2 regions of the Mesorhizobium dulcispinae genome follow, and region 1 is predicted to be linked to the other one. Evidence: predicted binding sites of a transcription regulator. Region 1 holds the regulator's gene; the other holds the start of a gene.
What was found. Region 1 encodes PhoB, which activates phosphate uptake and scavenging genes when phosphate is short. Its sites were predicted from a motif close to TGTCATNNANCTGTCAT; they were not measured.

Region 1 (7,384 bases):
TTCTTGATCCAGCCGGCGTCGATGACGACGTTGAGATTGTCCTTGGTGATCGCGACCGGGGTCAGGAACAGCGACTTGACGGTGTTGCCGCCGGGCGTCGTGAAGTCCTTGGCGCCGGCGATGTCGGCCATCTTCTTGCCGTCGGCGAGCTGCGAGGCGATCTCGGCGGCGTTCTTGCCGAGCTCGCGCGCGTCCTTCCACACCGACACCGTCTGCGTGCCGAGCGCGATGCGGTTGAGCGCCGCGTGGTCGCCGTCCTGGCCGGAGACCGGAACGGTGCCGGCCAGGCCTTGCGCCGTCAGCGCCGCGACGACGCCGCCGGCGGTGCCGTCATTGGCCGCCACGACAGCGTCGACCTTGTTGTCGTTGGCGGTCAGGAACTGCTCCATGTTCTTCTGCGCGTTGGCAGGCAGCCAGCCGTCCGTATAGGCCTCGCCGACATTCTTGACCTTGCCGCTGTCGATGGCTTCCTTCAGCACTTCCATCGAGCCCGAGAACAGGAAATCGGCGTTCGGATCGGCGCCCGAGCCCTTGATGAAGACATAGTTGCCTTCGGGCTTGACCTTGAACACCTCGCGGGCCTGCATGCGGCCGACTTCCTTGTTGTCGAAGGTCAGGTAGAACACGTCCTTGTTCTCGATCAGGCGGTCGTAGCCGACCACCGGAATGCCTTCGTCGAGCGCCTTCTGCACCGCCGGGCCGATCGCCGAGGCGTCCTGCGCTAGGATGATCAGGGAGTTGGCGCCTTGCGAGATCAAGCTCTCGACGTCGGTCAGCTGCTTGCCCGGATTGGACTGCGCGTCGGCGGAGATGTATTTGTCGCCGGCAGCTTCGATGGCTTTCTTCATCGCCGCTTCGTCGGTCTTCCAGCGCTCTTCCTGGAAATTCGACCACGAAACGCCGATCACCTTGTCCTTCGCCTCTGCGACCGACGCCAGCGTCAACGACATAGCGACACCCGCCAGCATGGCGGCTGCGAATCTCTTCATGATTTCCTCCCTGCGCCGTTGCGGCGCGACCCAGACTGGCCCGAAGGCCGGCACAGAGGCTTTTTTTCGAGCCTCGAAAAAATACTGATCGAACGCCGAAGCGCTGTCAACTGCGATTCTGATGGTTTTGAGGTGTCTCGAACTTTTTTTCGAGTCCCGCAATAAATAATGACAGTCCCGGCCGCTTCTGCCACTATCCCGCAACAGCCTGGAGGAAGCGAAGAACCGCTTTCCGCTGAGTGGAATGAAACAAATCCAGGGCGGTTCGGTGGCTGTGTCCGCAACCGAACCGATCTGGCGCGTCGCCGACGGCCCATGCATTATCAAGAGGCCGCGCTGACCGGGAGGGAGAGAAGATGTCGGTCGGAATCCGCCACGACGACCTGCGCCGGCGCAATCGCGCCATGGTGCTCTCGGCCGTGCGCCGGGCCGGCCAGCCGTCGCGCACGGAGATCGCCGCGACCACCGGGCTCAGCCACTCGACCATTTCGGCGATCTCCTCGGACCTGATCCAGGAAGGCATCCTGGCCGAGAGCAAGCCGAGCGAGACCGCATCGCTGAAGCGCGGCCGACCGCAGGTCGGCCTCGCCCTCAACCCGGAGGCGGCGGCGGTGGTGACGGTGGTGCTGTCGCTCAATTTCCTCTCCGTCGCCGTCATCGACTATGCCGGCCAGGTCATCGCCGAGGAACAGCGGCGTCTCGATACGCTGACCATGCCGCGCGACGAGCTGATCGGCGAGTGCACAGCGATCGTCCGGCGCCGGCTGGAGGATCCGGACCTCGATGTCCGCAGCGTCGCCCGCATCGCCATGGGCATCCAGGGCATCACAGATTCCCATGCTCGCGCCATGCTGTGGTCGCCGATCACGCCGCTGACCGACATTCCCTTCGCCGACATACTGGAAAGAGAATTCGGCATTCCGGCCACCATGGAGAACGACTGCAACATGATGGCCGTAGCGCTGCAATGGCGCGACCCCGATCGCTATCGCGACAATTTCATCGCCATCCTGCTCTCGCACGGCATCGGCATGGGGCTGGTGCTGAAGGGCGAGCTGTTCACCGGCACGCATTCTTCCGGCGGCGAGTTCGGCCACATGATCCACCGTCCGGGCGGCGCACTCTGCCGCTGCGGGCGCCGCGGCTGCGTCGAGGCCTATGCCGGCAACTACGCTATCTGGCGCAGCGCCATGAAGATGAGCGAGGACGCCGAGCCGGTCGATGTCGGCGACGCCGACATGCGCGCGCTTGCCGCCAAGGCACGCGAGAAGGATGGCCCGGAGCGCGAGGCCTATCGCCGGGCGGGCGAGGCGCTGGGCTTCGGCCTCGGCAGCCTGTTCGCGCTGATCGACCCTGCGCCGGTCGCCATGGTCGGCGTCAGCGCCGCCGCCTTCGACCTGATCGAGCCATCGCTGCGCGAGGCGATCGCCCAGACCGCCGGCGGCCAGCACTCGCAGTCGATCTCCTTCGACACCGAGCCGAACGAATTGCCGCTGATCCGAGAAGGCTGCGCCATGCGCGCGCTGACCTTCGTCGATCAGGAGATCTTCGCGCCGGGCGTACAGGCGCGGGCGGGCGCTGCTGGAAAGAACGTAGCCTGATCTGGCGTTCGCTATCGTTTGGAGTGGCCCAAACTCCCATCGCTTCGTCATCCTAGGGCGAAGCAAGGAGCGAAGCGACGCGGCGAAGACCCTAGGATCCATGCCGTTACATACGAGCGTTGCGGCGGTGCAGAACGACCTCTGTCTTGCGCCGCCTTTACTCTTCGCGCGAGGTCACGGCATGGATCCCAGGGTCTCCGCGACGGAGCTTCGCTCCTGCTTCGCCCTGGGATGATGACGTTGAGGATGCCTCGGCCAATCCCGACGGTTGCGATGCGAGGACCTAGTCTTCCCTGATCGCGTACCCTGCCCCGCGGATGGTGCGGATCACATCGGGCATGCGGCCGTTGTTGACCGCCTTGCGCAGGCGCCCGACATGCACGTCCACGGTGCGCTCGTCGATATAGATCGTCTCGCCCCAGACATTGTCGAGCAGTTGGCTGCGCGAGAACACCCGGCCGGGATGCCGCATCATGAATTCGAGCAGCCGGAATTCGGTCGGCCCGAGCCTGATCTCGCTCTTCTTGCGGTAAACGCGGTGCGATTCGCGGTCGAGCACGATGTCGCCGACCTTGAGCACGCTGGACAGCACCTCCGGCTTGGCGCGGCGCAGCAGCGCCTTGACCCGGGCCATGAATTCCGGCGTCGAGAACGGCTTGACCAGGTAATCGTCGGCGCCCGTCGAGAGGCCGCGCACCCTGTCGCTTTCCTCGCCGCGCGCCGTTAGCATGATGATCGGCAGCCGTTCGGTCTCGGGCCGCATCCTCAGCCGGCGGCAAAGCTCGATGCCGGAAACCGCCGGCACCATCCAGTCGAGCACCAGAAGGTCGGGCACGTTCTCTTGCAGGCGGATTTCAGCCTCGTCGCCGCGGGTCACCACTTCTACCTGGTAGCCCTCGGATTCGAGATTGTAGCGGAGCAGCACCCCCAGCGGCTCCTCGTCCTCCACCACCATGATGCGTGGGGCGATCATATAGCAGGTACCTTCGCTGTCAGGCCGCCGGCGCCGACATCGCCGTCTCGTCCTGTTTCGGACGGTTCGCGGGCAATTGCGTGCCGGTCAGCACATAATAGGCGTTCTCGGCGATATTGGTCACGTGGTCGCCGATGCGCTCCAGATTCTTGGCGCAGAACAGGAGATGGGTGCAGGCCGTGATGTTGCGCGGATCCTCCATCATGTAGGTCAGGAGCTCGCGGAAGACGGAGGTGTATTTGACGTCGATGCGCTCGTCGTCGTTCCGGAGCTTGGCGAGCGCCGTGGCGTCGCCCGCCGTGTATTCCTCGATCACGCCCTGGACCTGGATCAGCACCAGTTGCGCCATGGAGTCGATGGAGTGCGACAGGTCGCGTGGCGCGGCGCTGACGCCGACGGAACCGACGCGCTTGGCGATGTTCTTGGCGAGGTCGCCGATGCGCTCGAGGTCGCCGGCCATGCGGATGGCGCCGACCACGCTGCGCAGGTCGTCGGCCATCGGCTGGCGTTTGGCGATCAGCGTGATGGCGCGATCGTCGAGCTCGCGCTGCCGCGCGTCCATGATGGCGTCGTCGGAAACCACGCGCTGCGCCAGCGCGTTGTCGGAGTTCAGCAGGGCCTTGGTCGATGCGCCGACCATCGAGCCGGCGAGATCGCCCATGTCACGGATGAGCTGGCTGATCTGCCTCAGATCCTCGTCGAAGGAAGCGACCGTATGCGCCATGGTTATGTCCTCGTATGAACTCAGCCGAAGCGGCCGGTGATGTAGTCCTGCGTGCGCTTCTCGCGGGGCGAGGTGAAGATCTTCTCGGTCCGGTCGAACTCGACCAGCTCGCCGAGATACATGAACGCCGTCTGCCGCGACACGCGCGCCGCCTGCTGCATGTTGTGGGTGACGATCACGATCGTGTAGTCGGCCTGCAATTCGTCGATCAGCTCCTCGATCTTGGCGGTCGACAGCGGATCGAGTGCCGATGCCGGCTCGTCGAGCAGGATGACCTCCGGCTTCACCGCCACCGTGCGGGCGATGCAGAGCCGCTGCTGCTGGCCGCCCGAAAGGCTCTGGCCGCTGGCGTTGAGCTTGTCCTTGACCTCGCTCCAAAGTGCGGCGCGCTTCAGTGCCGACTCGACCCGGTTGTCCATTTCGGCCTTGCTGATCTTCTCATACAGCCTGACGCCGAAGGCGATGTTCTCGTAGATCGACATCGGGAACGGCGTCGGCTTCTGGAACACCATGCCGATCTTCGTCCTGAGCAGGTTGAGGTCCTGCGAACGGTCGAGGATGTTCTTGCCGTCGAGCAGTACCTGACCCTCGGCGCTCTGCTTCGGGTAGAGCTCGTAGATGCGGTTCAGCACGCGCAGCAGCGTCGATTTCCCGCAGCCCGACGGTCCGATGAAAGCGGTGACGCTGCGCTCCGGCAGCGACAGGTTGATGTCCTTCAGCGCCTTCGACTGGCCATAGTAGAAGTTGAGGTTCTTGACCTCGATCTTGGCCTTCTCGACGGCCGTCTCGGCTACGTTAAGGTCGGTGGACAACATAGGTTTCATCTGTCCTCTCTGCGTCCGGTAAGGCTGCGGGCGAAAATGCTCAGCCCGAGAACCGTAAAGGTGATTATGAGTGCGCCCGTCCAGGCCAGTTGCTGCCATTCCTCGTAGGGACTTAGGGCGAACTGGAAGATGGTCACCGGCAGGCTGGCCATCGGCGCGTTGAGATTGCTCGACCAGAACTGATTGTTGAGCGCGGTGAAGAGCAGCGGCGCCGTTTCGCCCGAAATGCGGGCGATCGCCAGCAATATGCCGGTGACGATGCCGGAGAGTGCGGCGCGATAGGCGACGGAGCGGATCACCACCCAGCGCGGCGCGCCGATCGCGGTGCCGGCTTCGCGCAGTGCATTGGGCACTAGGTTCAGCATGTCCTCGGTGGTGCGCACCACGACCGGGATCACCAGGATCGACAGCGCGACCGCGCCGGCAATCGCCGAGAAATGCCCCATCGGCCGCACCAACAGCTCATAGACGAACAGGCCGACGATGATCGAGGGCGCCGACAACAGGATGTCGTTGATGAAGCGCACCACCGTGGTGAGACGCGAGAAGCGCCCGTACTCGGCCATATAGGTTCCGGCGAGCACGCCTATCGGCGTGCCGACGACGATGCCGATGATGGTCATCACGATGCTGCCGTAGATGGCGTTGAGCAGGCCGCCGGCGTCGCCGGGCGGCGGCGTCATCTCGGTAAAGACCGCCAGCGAAACGCCGGACAGGCCCTTGTAGATCAGCGCGCCGAGGATCAGCGCCAGCCAGGCAAGGCCGATGCCCGCCGCGATGACGCACAGCGCCATCATCACGGCATTCTTGCGCTTGCGGCGCTGGTGGAGCGACATAGCTACCGACATCGGTCATGCTCCCGTGCGGCTATCGATGCGCAACAGCATGTAGCGCGCGATGGCGAGGATGATGAAGGTGATGATGAACAGGATCAGGCCGAGCGCCACCAGCGAGGACGTATAGAGCTCGCCGTCGGCCTCGGTGAATTCGTTGGCGATGGTCGCCGAGATCGTCGTGCCCGGCGCAAACAGCGAGGCGCTGATGCGGTGCGCGTTGCCGATGACGAAGGTGACGGCCATAGTCTCGCCGAGCGCGCGGCCGAGACCGAGCATGACGCCGCCCATGATGCCGACGCGGGTGTAGGGGATGGTCACGCGCCGCGTCACTTCCCAGGTCGTGCAGCCGATGCCGTAGGCCGATTCCTTCAGCACCGCTGGCACCGTATCGAACACGTCCTTGGTGATCGAGGTGATGAACGGCAGCACCATGATGGCAAGGATGAGCGACGACGTCAGCAGGCCGATGCCGTAGGGCGGACCGGCAAACAGGCTGGAAAGGCCGGGTATGCCGTGGAAAAGGTTGATGATGAAGGGCTGCACCGTCGTCTGCAGGAAGGGCGCGAAGACGAACAGGCCCCAGATGCCGTAGATGATCGAAGGAATGCCGGCGAGCAGCTCGACCGCGATGCCGATCGGGCGTCGGAGCGGGCGCGGGCAGAGCTCGGTGAGGAAGACGGCGATGCCGATGCCGATCGGCACGGCAATGAGAATGGCGATGGCCGACGTGACGATGGTGCCGTAGATGGGCGCCAGGGCGCCGAAATTCTCGGTGACCGGGTTCCAGGATTCGGTGGTCAGGAAGGAGAAGCCGAACTTCGACAGCGCTTCCCATGAGCCGGCGATCAGCGAGATCGCCACACCGCCGAGCAGGACCAGCACGAGGATGGCGGAAGCGCGTGTGGCCGCCCGGAAGACCGTGTCGGTGAAGGCGAAGCGGCGCACCGTCGCTTCTCTGGTCCGCACGGCGGACGAAGTCACGGCTTCGGAAACGGCACTCATCGAGCCCTCTCGCATTTCGAAAGAAAGACAGGAGGGCGCCGCAGCGCCCTCCTCATTCCGGAAGAATTACATGCCGGAGTAGATCGGCTTGCCGTCCTTGTCGAGAATGTCCTTGCCCCACATTTCCTCGACGCTCTTCACGACCTTGTCGGGCATCGGAACGTAGTCGAGCTCAGCGGCCATCTTGTCGCCCTTTGCATAGGACCAGGCGAAGAACTTGAGCGCCTCGGCCGTGGCCGCAGCGTCGTCTGGCTTGTTGTAGACGAGAATCCACGTGGCGGAAGTCATCGGCCAGGACGCGGCACCTGCCTGGTTGGCCAGGATGACGCCGTAGCCCGGCTGCGAGCTCCAGTCGGCATTGGCCGCGGCAGCCGAGAACGCCTTGGCGGTCGGCTCGACCTTCTTGCCGTCCTTGTTCACCATGTCGGCATAGGT
Region 2 (7,384 bases), on a different contig from region 1:
GAGAACACCGGCATGTTCTTGACCCGAGAGGCCGTCACGTGACCCTGGACGAGTATTTCCTCATCGGCGAGACCGTCACGCTGGGCTCGCACAAGTTCGAAGCGGACGAGATCAAGACGTTCGCGCGCAAATACGATCCGCAGGTCTTCCATGTCGACGAGGAGGCAGCGAAGAAGAGCGTGCTTGGCGGTCTCTGCGCCTCCGGCTGGCACACAGCCGCCACCTGGATGAAATACAACCTCGAAAAGCGCATGGAGACCGAAGGCGTGCGCTGGACCGGTCCCGGCCCGCAGCCCGAATTCGGCCCCTCGCCGGGCTTCCGCAACCTCAAATGGCTGAAGCCGGTCTATGCCGGCGAGACCGTGACCTTCACCCGCACCGCGCTTGCCCATCGCCCGCTTACCGGGCGCCCGGGCTGGAGCCTGCTCACGCTGCGCTCGGAAGGTTTTGACTCAACCGGCGACAAGGTCATCGAGTTCGACAGCGCCGTGCTGGTGAAGGTGGAGTAGCGTAGATCCTTCTCCCCGTTCACGGGGAGAAGGTGCCCGGAGGGCGGATGAGGGGCGGCGCCAACGATGGTGTCTCACACTCGACCGGAGCGCTCACCCCTCACCCTGCTCCGCTCGCGTTGCTCGCTCCGCTTCCCTCTCCCCGTAAACGGGGCGAGGGAGAAGAGCTAATGCCCCTGGAACCCGATCAGCGTCCTGACCGGCACGCCGAGCGCTTCCAGCTTCTGGCGCCCACCGAGATCCGGCAGGTCGATGACGAAGCAGGCGGCGACAATGTCGGCGCCGATCTGCCTGACCAGCTTCACCGCCGCTTCCGCCGTGCCGCCGGTGGCGATGAGGTCGTCGACCAGGATCACCTTCTCGCCGGGCGAGACGCCGTCCTTGTGCATCTCCATCTCGTCCAGCCCGTATTCGAGACTGTAGGCTACGCGCACCGTCTCGTAGGGCAGCTTGCCCTTCTTGCGGATCGGCACGAAGCCGGCCGAAAGCTGGTGCGCCACGGCGCCGCCAAGGATGAAGCCGCGCGCCTCGATGCCGGCGATCTTGTCGATCTTCAGCCCGGCGTAAGGATGCACCAGCTCGTCGATAGCGCGGCGGAAGGCGCGCGCGTCACCCAGCAGCGTGGTGATGTCGCGGAACAGGATGCCGGGCCTCGGATAGTCGGGAATGGTGCGGATCGCGGCAAGCAGCGTGTCTTCGAGCGAGGGTTTCATGAGGCGAGGCTCCGCGTGTCCGGCTGTCGGGTATGAACGGCGTCGACGCGCCCGGCGCAACGCAACCAACAACGGCTACCGCGATGGAGCCCGGGAGACAAGCGCATCCGGCAAAGGATTGGCATCGCCTGCCTTGCCCATGCTGTGCCGCAATCGAAAAGGGCGCCCGATGGCGCCCTTGCAAGAAGGTGAGCGCCGAGCGGATCACATGCCGAGGTCGGAACGCAGCTCCGAGCGCGCCACTTCGAACTCGGCCTTGAAATCGGGGCGGCTGAGCAGAACGGCGGCAATCACGCTGCCGGAAATCTTGCCCATCTCGACATCCGACGGATAGTGGATGCCGCCGACGACGCGGTTATGGGCATATTCGGCGGCGCGCGCCATGATCTCCGCGCGCTTTTCCGGCACCATGTCGGACAGGATGATGCCCATCATGGTTCCGACCGTGGCATGGCCCGACGGCCAGGAACCGGAATTCGACAGCTTCACCACGGGCTTGACCAGATCGCTGAGCTGGTGCGGGCGCGGACGCTTCCAGACGTCCTTGGCCGGATCGACGACCGCGCCTTCGGTCGCCGCCACGCGTTCGAAGAAGGCGCTGAACTTCGGCAGCGTCTCCCTGGTGAACTTCGGTCCCATGACGTCGGCAAAGCGCCAGACGTCTTCCTCGGCATCGGCTTTGGCGCGCGCTTCCATCTCGGGCGTGCGCGTCACCTGCACTTTCAGGACTTCACCCAGTTCGGCCTTAGTCTCGGCCGAATCGTTCGCCGGTGGCGGCGGCAGGATCATCGTCAGGTCGATGTCCTTGTTGGTGACAAAGGGCTGGGCGTCCTCGGCGCGGACTGCCGGGCTGGCGACAAGAAGCAGCACCACGGCTGCAAGCGGCGCGAATCTTTTCATGGGTGCGATCCTCTAAGGTGGCAAGACAGGATCGCTGCGCGCGATGACGGCCATGTGACACGGCCGGACCAAGAGCGGCCTCGAAATGCAAAAGGGCGCCTTGCGGCGCCCTTCGAACCTTGATGATCGGTGCGTGGCTCAATGGGCCACGTCGGCCCACACCTTGCGCTTGGTCATGTAGACGAGCGCGCCGAACAGCAGCAGAAACACCATGACGCGGAAGCCGGTCTTCTTGCGGTCCTCGAGATGCGGCTCAGCGGCCCACATCAGGAAGGCCGACACGTCGCGCGCATACTGGTCGACCGTCTGCGGCGAGCCGTCGTCATAGGTCACCTGGCCATCCGAAAGCGGCTTCGGCATCTTCAGCGACACGCCGGACAGGAAGTACGGATTGTAGTGCGTGCCTTCCGGGATCACCATGCCGGCCGGCGGCGTCTGGTCGTAGCCGGTGAGCAGCGAGTGGATATAGTCCGGGCCGCCCTGCGCATACTGGGTGAAGATGTCGAAGACGAAGCGCGGGAAGCCGCGCTCGACGCCGCGCGCCTTGGCGAGCAGCGACATGTCGGGCGGCGCGGCGCCGCCATTGGCAGCCGCGGCGGCCTGCTCGTTCGGGAACGGCGCCGGGAAGTGGTCCGACGGCTTGCCCGGGCGATCGAACATGTCGCCGGCATCGTTCGGGCCGTCATGGATGGTGTATTCGGCGGCTAAAGTCTTGATCTGCGCTTCGGAGTAGCCGAGGCCTTCGAGCGTGCGGAACGCCACCAGGTTCATCGAGTGGCAGGCCGAGCAGACTTCCTTGTAGACCTTGAGGCCGCGCTGCAGCTGGGCCTTGTCGTAAGTGCCGAACGGGCCGGCGAAGCTCCAGCTCATTTCCTTCGGTTCGTTGATCGGGAAATGCGTCGGGGCTGCCGCGTTGTGTTCCTCTTCGGCGGCGATGGCGGCGGTGCCCGCGACCACCAGGCCGAGCAGCGCCAGCGAGGTGAGAATCTTCTTCATGCCAAATCCCCTCAGATTCTCAGCCCTTGGTTTCCGGCGCGCTCACCGCGCCTGCCGGATGTCCACCGGCCCCCTTGTTCTTCTTTTCCAGCACCGCCTCGGTGATCGAGTTCGGCAGCCGCCGCGGCGTCTCGATCAGGCCGAGCACCGGCATGACGACCAGGAAGAAGGCGAAGTAGAACAGCGTCGCCATCTGCGCCATGAACACGTAGCTGCCCTCCGCCGGCTGCGAGCCCAGCCATCCCAGCAGGACGGCGTCGGCCACGAACAGCCAGAAGAACAGCTTGTACCAGGGCCGGTAGACCGCCGAGCGCACCTTGGAGGTGTCGAGCCACGGCACCAGGAACAGCATGGCGATGGCGCCGAACATGCACAGCACGCCGCCGAGCTTGGAGTTGATCGGCCCGATGTTGAAGGTGATGGCGCGCAGGATCGCGTAGAACGGCAGGAAGTACCATTCTGGAACGATGTGGGCCGGCGTCTTCAGCGGGTTGGCGACCGTGTAGTTGTCCGGGTGGCCGAGATAGTTCGGCAGGTAGAAGACGAAATAGGCGAAGAAGACCAGGAACACGATCATGCCGAACGCGTCCTTGATGGTCGCATAGGGCGTGAAGGCGACGGTGTCGGTCTTCGACTTGACCTCGATGCCGGTCGGGTTCGACTGGCCGACGACATGCAGCGCCCAGATGTGCAGCACGACGACGCCGGCGATCATGAACGGCAGCAGGTAATGCAGCGCGAAGAAGCGGTTCAGCGTCGGATTGTCGACGGCAAAGCCGCCGAGCAGCAGCTCCTGGATCCAGTTGCCGACCAGCGGGATGGCGCTGAAGAAGCCGGTGATGACGGTGGCGCCCCAGAAGCTCATCTGTCCCCAGGGCAGCACATAGCCCATGAAGCCGGTGGCCATCATCAGCAGGTAGATGATGCAGCCGAGGATCCAGAGCAGTTCGCGCGGCGCCTTGTAGGAGCCGTAGAAGAGCCCGCGGAAGATGTGGATGTAGACGGCGACGAAGAAGAACGAGGCACCGTTGGAATGGAGATAGCGCAACAGCCATCCCGAATTCACGTCGCGCATAATCTTCTCGACCGAATCGAAGGCGAGATTGGTGTCGGACGTGTAGTGCATGGCCAGCACGATGCCGGTCAGGATCTGCGAGGCCAGCATGATCGACAGGATGCCGCCGAACGTCCACATGTAGTTGAGGTTGCGCGGCACCGGATAGGCGACGAAGCTGTCATAGACCAGCCGCGGCAGCGGCATGCGGGCGTCGAACCAGCGTCCGATGCCGGTCTTCGGCGTGTAGGTGGAATGTCCCTCGCTCATCGAAATATCCCCTGCCTCAGCCGATACGGATCTTGGTGTCGGAAATGAACTGGTAGACCGGGATCGCCATGTTCTCGGGCGCCGGGCCTTTGCGGATGCGGCCGGCGGTGTCGTACTGCGAGCCGTGGCACGGGCAGAACCAGCCGCCGAAATCGCCTTCCTGGCCGAGCGGGATGCAGCCGAGATGGGTGCACACCTGCACCATCACCATCCAGGATTCCTTGCCGGGGGTGGTGCGGTTGGCGTCGGTCGCCGGCGCGTCGGAGGCAATGTTCGCGTTGCGGGCGATCGGGTCCTTGAGGTCGTTGAGGCTGACCGCCTCGCCGTCCTTCATTTCCTTCTCGGTGCGGTTGCGCACCACGACCGGCTTGCCGCGCCACTTGACGATCAGCGAGCTGCCGGGCTGCAGCGAGGAGACGTCGACTTCGACCGAGGCCAGCGCCAGCGTCGAAGCGTCCGGGCGCATCTGGTCGATGAACGGCCAGGCGACGGCCCCTGCTCCGACCACGCCGGCCATGCCGGTGGCGATGTAGAGAAAATCGCGACGGTTGGGATCGTGGATGTCGGTTGCGCTCACGGGTGCCTGATCCTTTCGCCTCTTTCCGTGCCGGCGGCCGAGCCTTGTCCCCGCTCAATCGCGCCGGCCCGACAGCGCATGGCGAACAGGCTAGCGAATTCCTCCGGCATTTGGAGTTCGGTTTATGCGTGAAGCCCGTTTTTGTCCAGACGGGTGAAGGCACAAGGGCACATTGTCGCGGCTGCATGGCGCGGCCTGCGCCGATGCCCCGGCGACAGGCCGGCGAAGGCCATGAAAAAGCGGGAAAATCGGGAGCGAAAACGAGTGCTTGCTCGCCTCGACAGCGGTCGTTGGCCCGGTCTATTCTGCACCCATGGCGCATGTCATCGACCGCGACAAATGGGCGGAAGCCCCCGACCGCTGGCAAGGCGAGCTGCAGTGTGGCGCGTGGGGTTCCAGAAGCTGCCTGATCTTCAACTATTTGCCCGGCATCGGCGGCGGCCCGCGCCTGCACAAGCACCCTTACGCGGAGATCTTCATCATCCGTTCCGGCTCCGGCCTGTTCACGGTAGGCGACCAAGAGATCAAGGCCTCGGCCGGCCAGATCCTGATCGTGCCGCCCGACACACCGCACAAATTCACCAATCTCGGCCCCGGTCCGCTCGAGACCATCGACATCCACGAGAACGGCAGCTTCATCACCGAATGGCTGGAGTAAATTGCGTCAGGCGATCTAACTCGCGCCCAGCCTGACCAGCACTGCCCTCGGGATATCGTATTCGCGGATCACGGCGTCGTGCTTGCGCAGGCCGCAGAGCTCGCGCTGGATGAAATAGGCGTGCACGGCCGCCGCAGCCTCCTTGAGCAGCCGGTTGCGATCTCCGCCCTCGCCGCTTTCGCGCAGCTTCGCCAGTGTCTCCTCGACGCGCTGGCCGGCGCGGCCGAGCGCCGCCGCCTTTTCGGCAAGGATCTCGTGGCCGAGCAGGTCGAGCGCGCTCTCCTGTGCGCCGGACCGTCCGAAGTTGCTGGGCATTCTGACCGACATGGCTGGGTTCTACTCCGCCGGGCGCGTCTCTTCCAGCACGCTTTCCTCATTGAACAGGAAGCCGCCGGACTGCCGTTTCCAGAGCCGCGCGTAGAGGCCGTCGAGCGCCACCAACTCGTCATGCGTGCCCTCTTCGACGATGCGGCCGCCGTCGAGCACGACCAGCCGGTCGAGCGCGGCGATGGTCGAGAGCCGGTGGGCGATGGCGATGACGGTCTTGTCCTCCATCAGCCTTACCAGGTTTTCCTGGATGGCCGCCTCGATATCGGAATCGAGCGCCGAGGTCGCCTCGTCGAGGATGAGGATCGGCGCATCCTTGAGGAAAAGGCGGGCGATCGCCACGCGCTGGCGCTGGCCGCCGGAGAGCTTCACGCCGCGCTCGCCGACATAGGCTTCGTAGCCGGCCCGCTGGCGATTGTCGCGCAGGCTCATGATGAAATCATGCGCCTCGGCTTTGCGCGCCGCGGCGATCACCTCAGCGTCGGTCGCGTCCGGCATGCCGAGCTTGATGTTGTCGCGCAGCGAACGGTGGAAGAGCGCGGTGTCCTGGCTGACCACGCCGATATTGGCGCGCAGCGAATTCTGCGTCACCCCGGCAATGTCCTGGCCGTCGATCAGGATCTTGCCGCCCTCGAGGTCGTAGAGGCGCAGGATGAGATTTGCTAAAGTCGTCTTGCCGGCGCCCGACGGACCGACCAGGCCGACCTTCTCGCCGGGCCGCACGACGAGGTCTATGCCGTCCAGAACCCCTGCCCCTTTGCCATAATGGAAGGTGACGTTCTTGAGGTCGATGCGCCCACCGGCAACCAATAGCTCCCTGGCGCCCGGAGCGTCGGTCAGGCCGAGCGGCTGCGAGATCAGCGCCTTGGAATTCTCCAGCACGCCGAGATTCCTCAAGATGCTGTTGAGCTGCATCATCACCCGTCCCAGCAGCATGTTGAGCCGCAAGACGAGAGAAAGCGTGAAAGCGACGGCGCCGACGGTGATCGAGCCTTCCACCCAGAGATAGACGGCAAGGACGGCGATTGACGTGATCATGATGCCCGAAAGCGTCGTCAATGCCATGCGCACGCCGGTCAGCCGGCGCGTGAACGGCCGCAGCGCATCGAGATAGATGTCGAAGCCGCTGCGGATATAGCGGTCGTCGCCGTCGGCGGCGAACAGCTTCAGCGTCTGCACGTTGGAATAGGAATCGACGATTCGGCCGGTGATCATCGAGCCGGCCTCGGCGGTCGCCTCGGCATGCTTGCGGATCGCTGGCAAATGGAGCCTGGCCAGCCAGGCGAAGGCGGCGATCCATATCACCACCAGCACCGCCAGCCTGAGGTCGAGGCCGGCGACCAGCGCCAGCGTCGTCACCGTGTAGACGATCATGAACCA

Region 2: the regulator PhoB is predicted to act here: its motif matches at 2,166-2,182, upstream of RFN30_RS28255 (acid phosphatase).

What each region holds. Positions count from the first base shown of each region.
Region 1 covers NZ_JAVIIY010000003.1:545,259-552,642, forward strand. Annotated here, with positions in the region: gene xylF (D-xylose ABC transporter substrate-binding protein) at 1-989, opposite strand, end outside; gene RFN30_RS10580 (ROK family transcriptional regulator) at 1,346-2,590, shown strand; gene phoB (phosphate regulon transcriptional regulator PhoB) at 2,874-3,563, opposite strand; gene phoU (phosphate signaling complex protein PhoU) at 3,583-4,287, opposite strand; gene pstB (phosphate ABC transporter ATP-binding protein PstB) at 4,308-5,111, opposite strand; gene pstA (phosphate ABC transporter permease PstA) at 5,108-5,959, opposite strand; gene pstC (phosphate ABC transporter permease subunit PstC) at 5,963-6,949, opposite strand; gene pstS (phosphate ABC transporter substrate-binding protein PstS) at 7,016-7,384, opposite strand, start outside.
Region 2 covers NZ_JAVIIY010000020.1:23,356-30,739, forward strand. Annotated here, with positions in the region: gene RFN30_RS28240 (MaoC family dehydratase) at 1-42, shown strand, start outside; gene RFN30_RS28245 (MaoC family dehydratase) at 39-509, shown strand; gene RFN30_RS28250 (adenine phosphoribosyltransferase) at 677-1,222, opposite strand; gene RFN30_RS28255 (acid phosphatase) at 1,427-2,122, opposite strand; gene RFN30_RS28260 (cytochrome c1) at 2,261-3,118, opposite strand; gene RFN30_RS28265 (cytochrome b) at 3,138-4,442, opposite strand; gene petA (ubiquinol-cytochrome c reductase iron-sulfur subunit) at 4,459-5,019, opposite strand; gene RFN30_RS28275 (cupin domain-containing protein) at 5,333-5,677, shown strand; gene RFN30_RS28280 (DUF6665 family protein) at 5,693-6,004, opposite strand; gene RFN30_RS28285 (ABC transporter ATP-binding protein) at 6,014-7,384, opposite strand, start outside.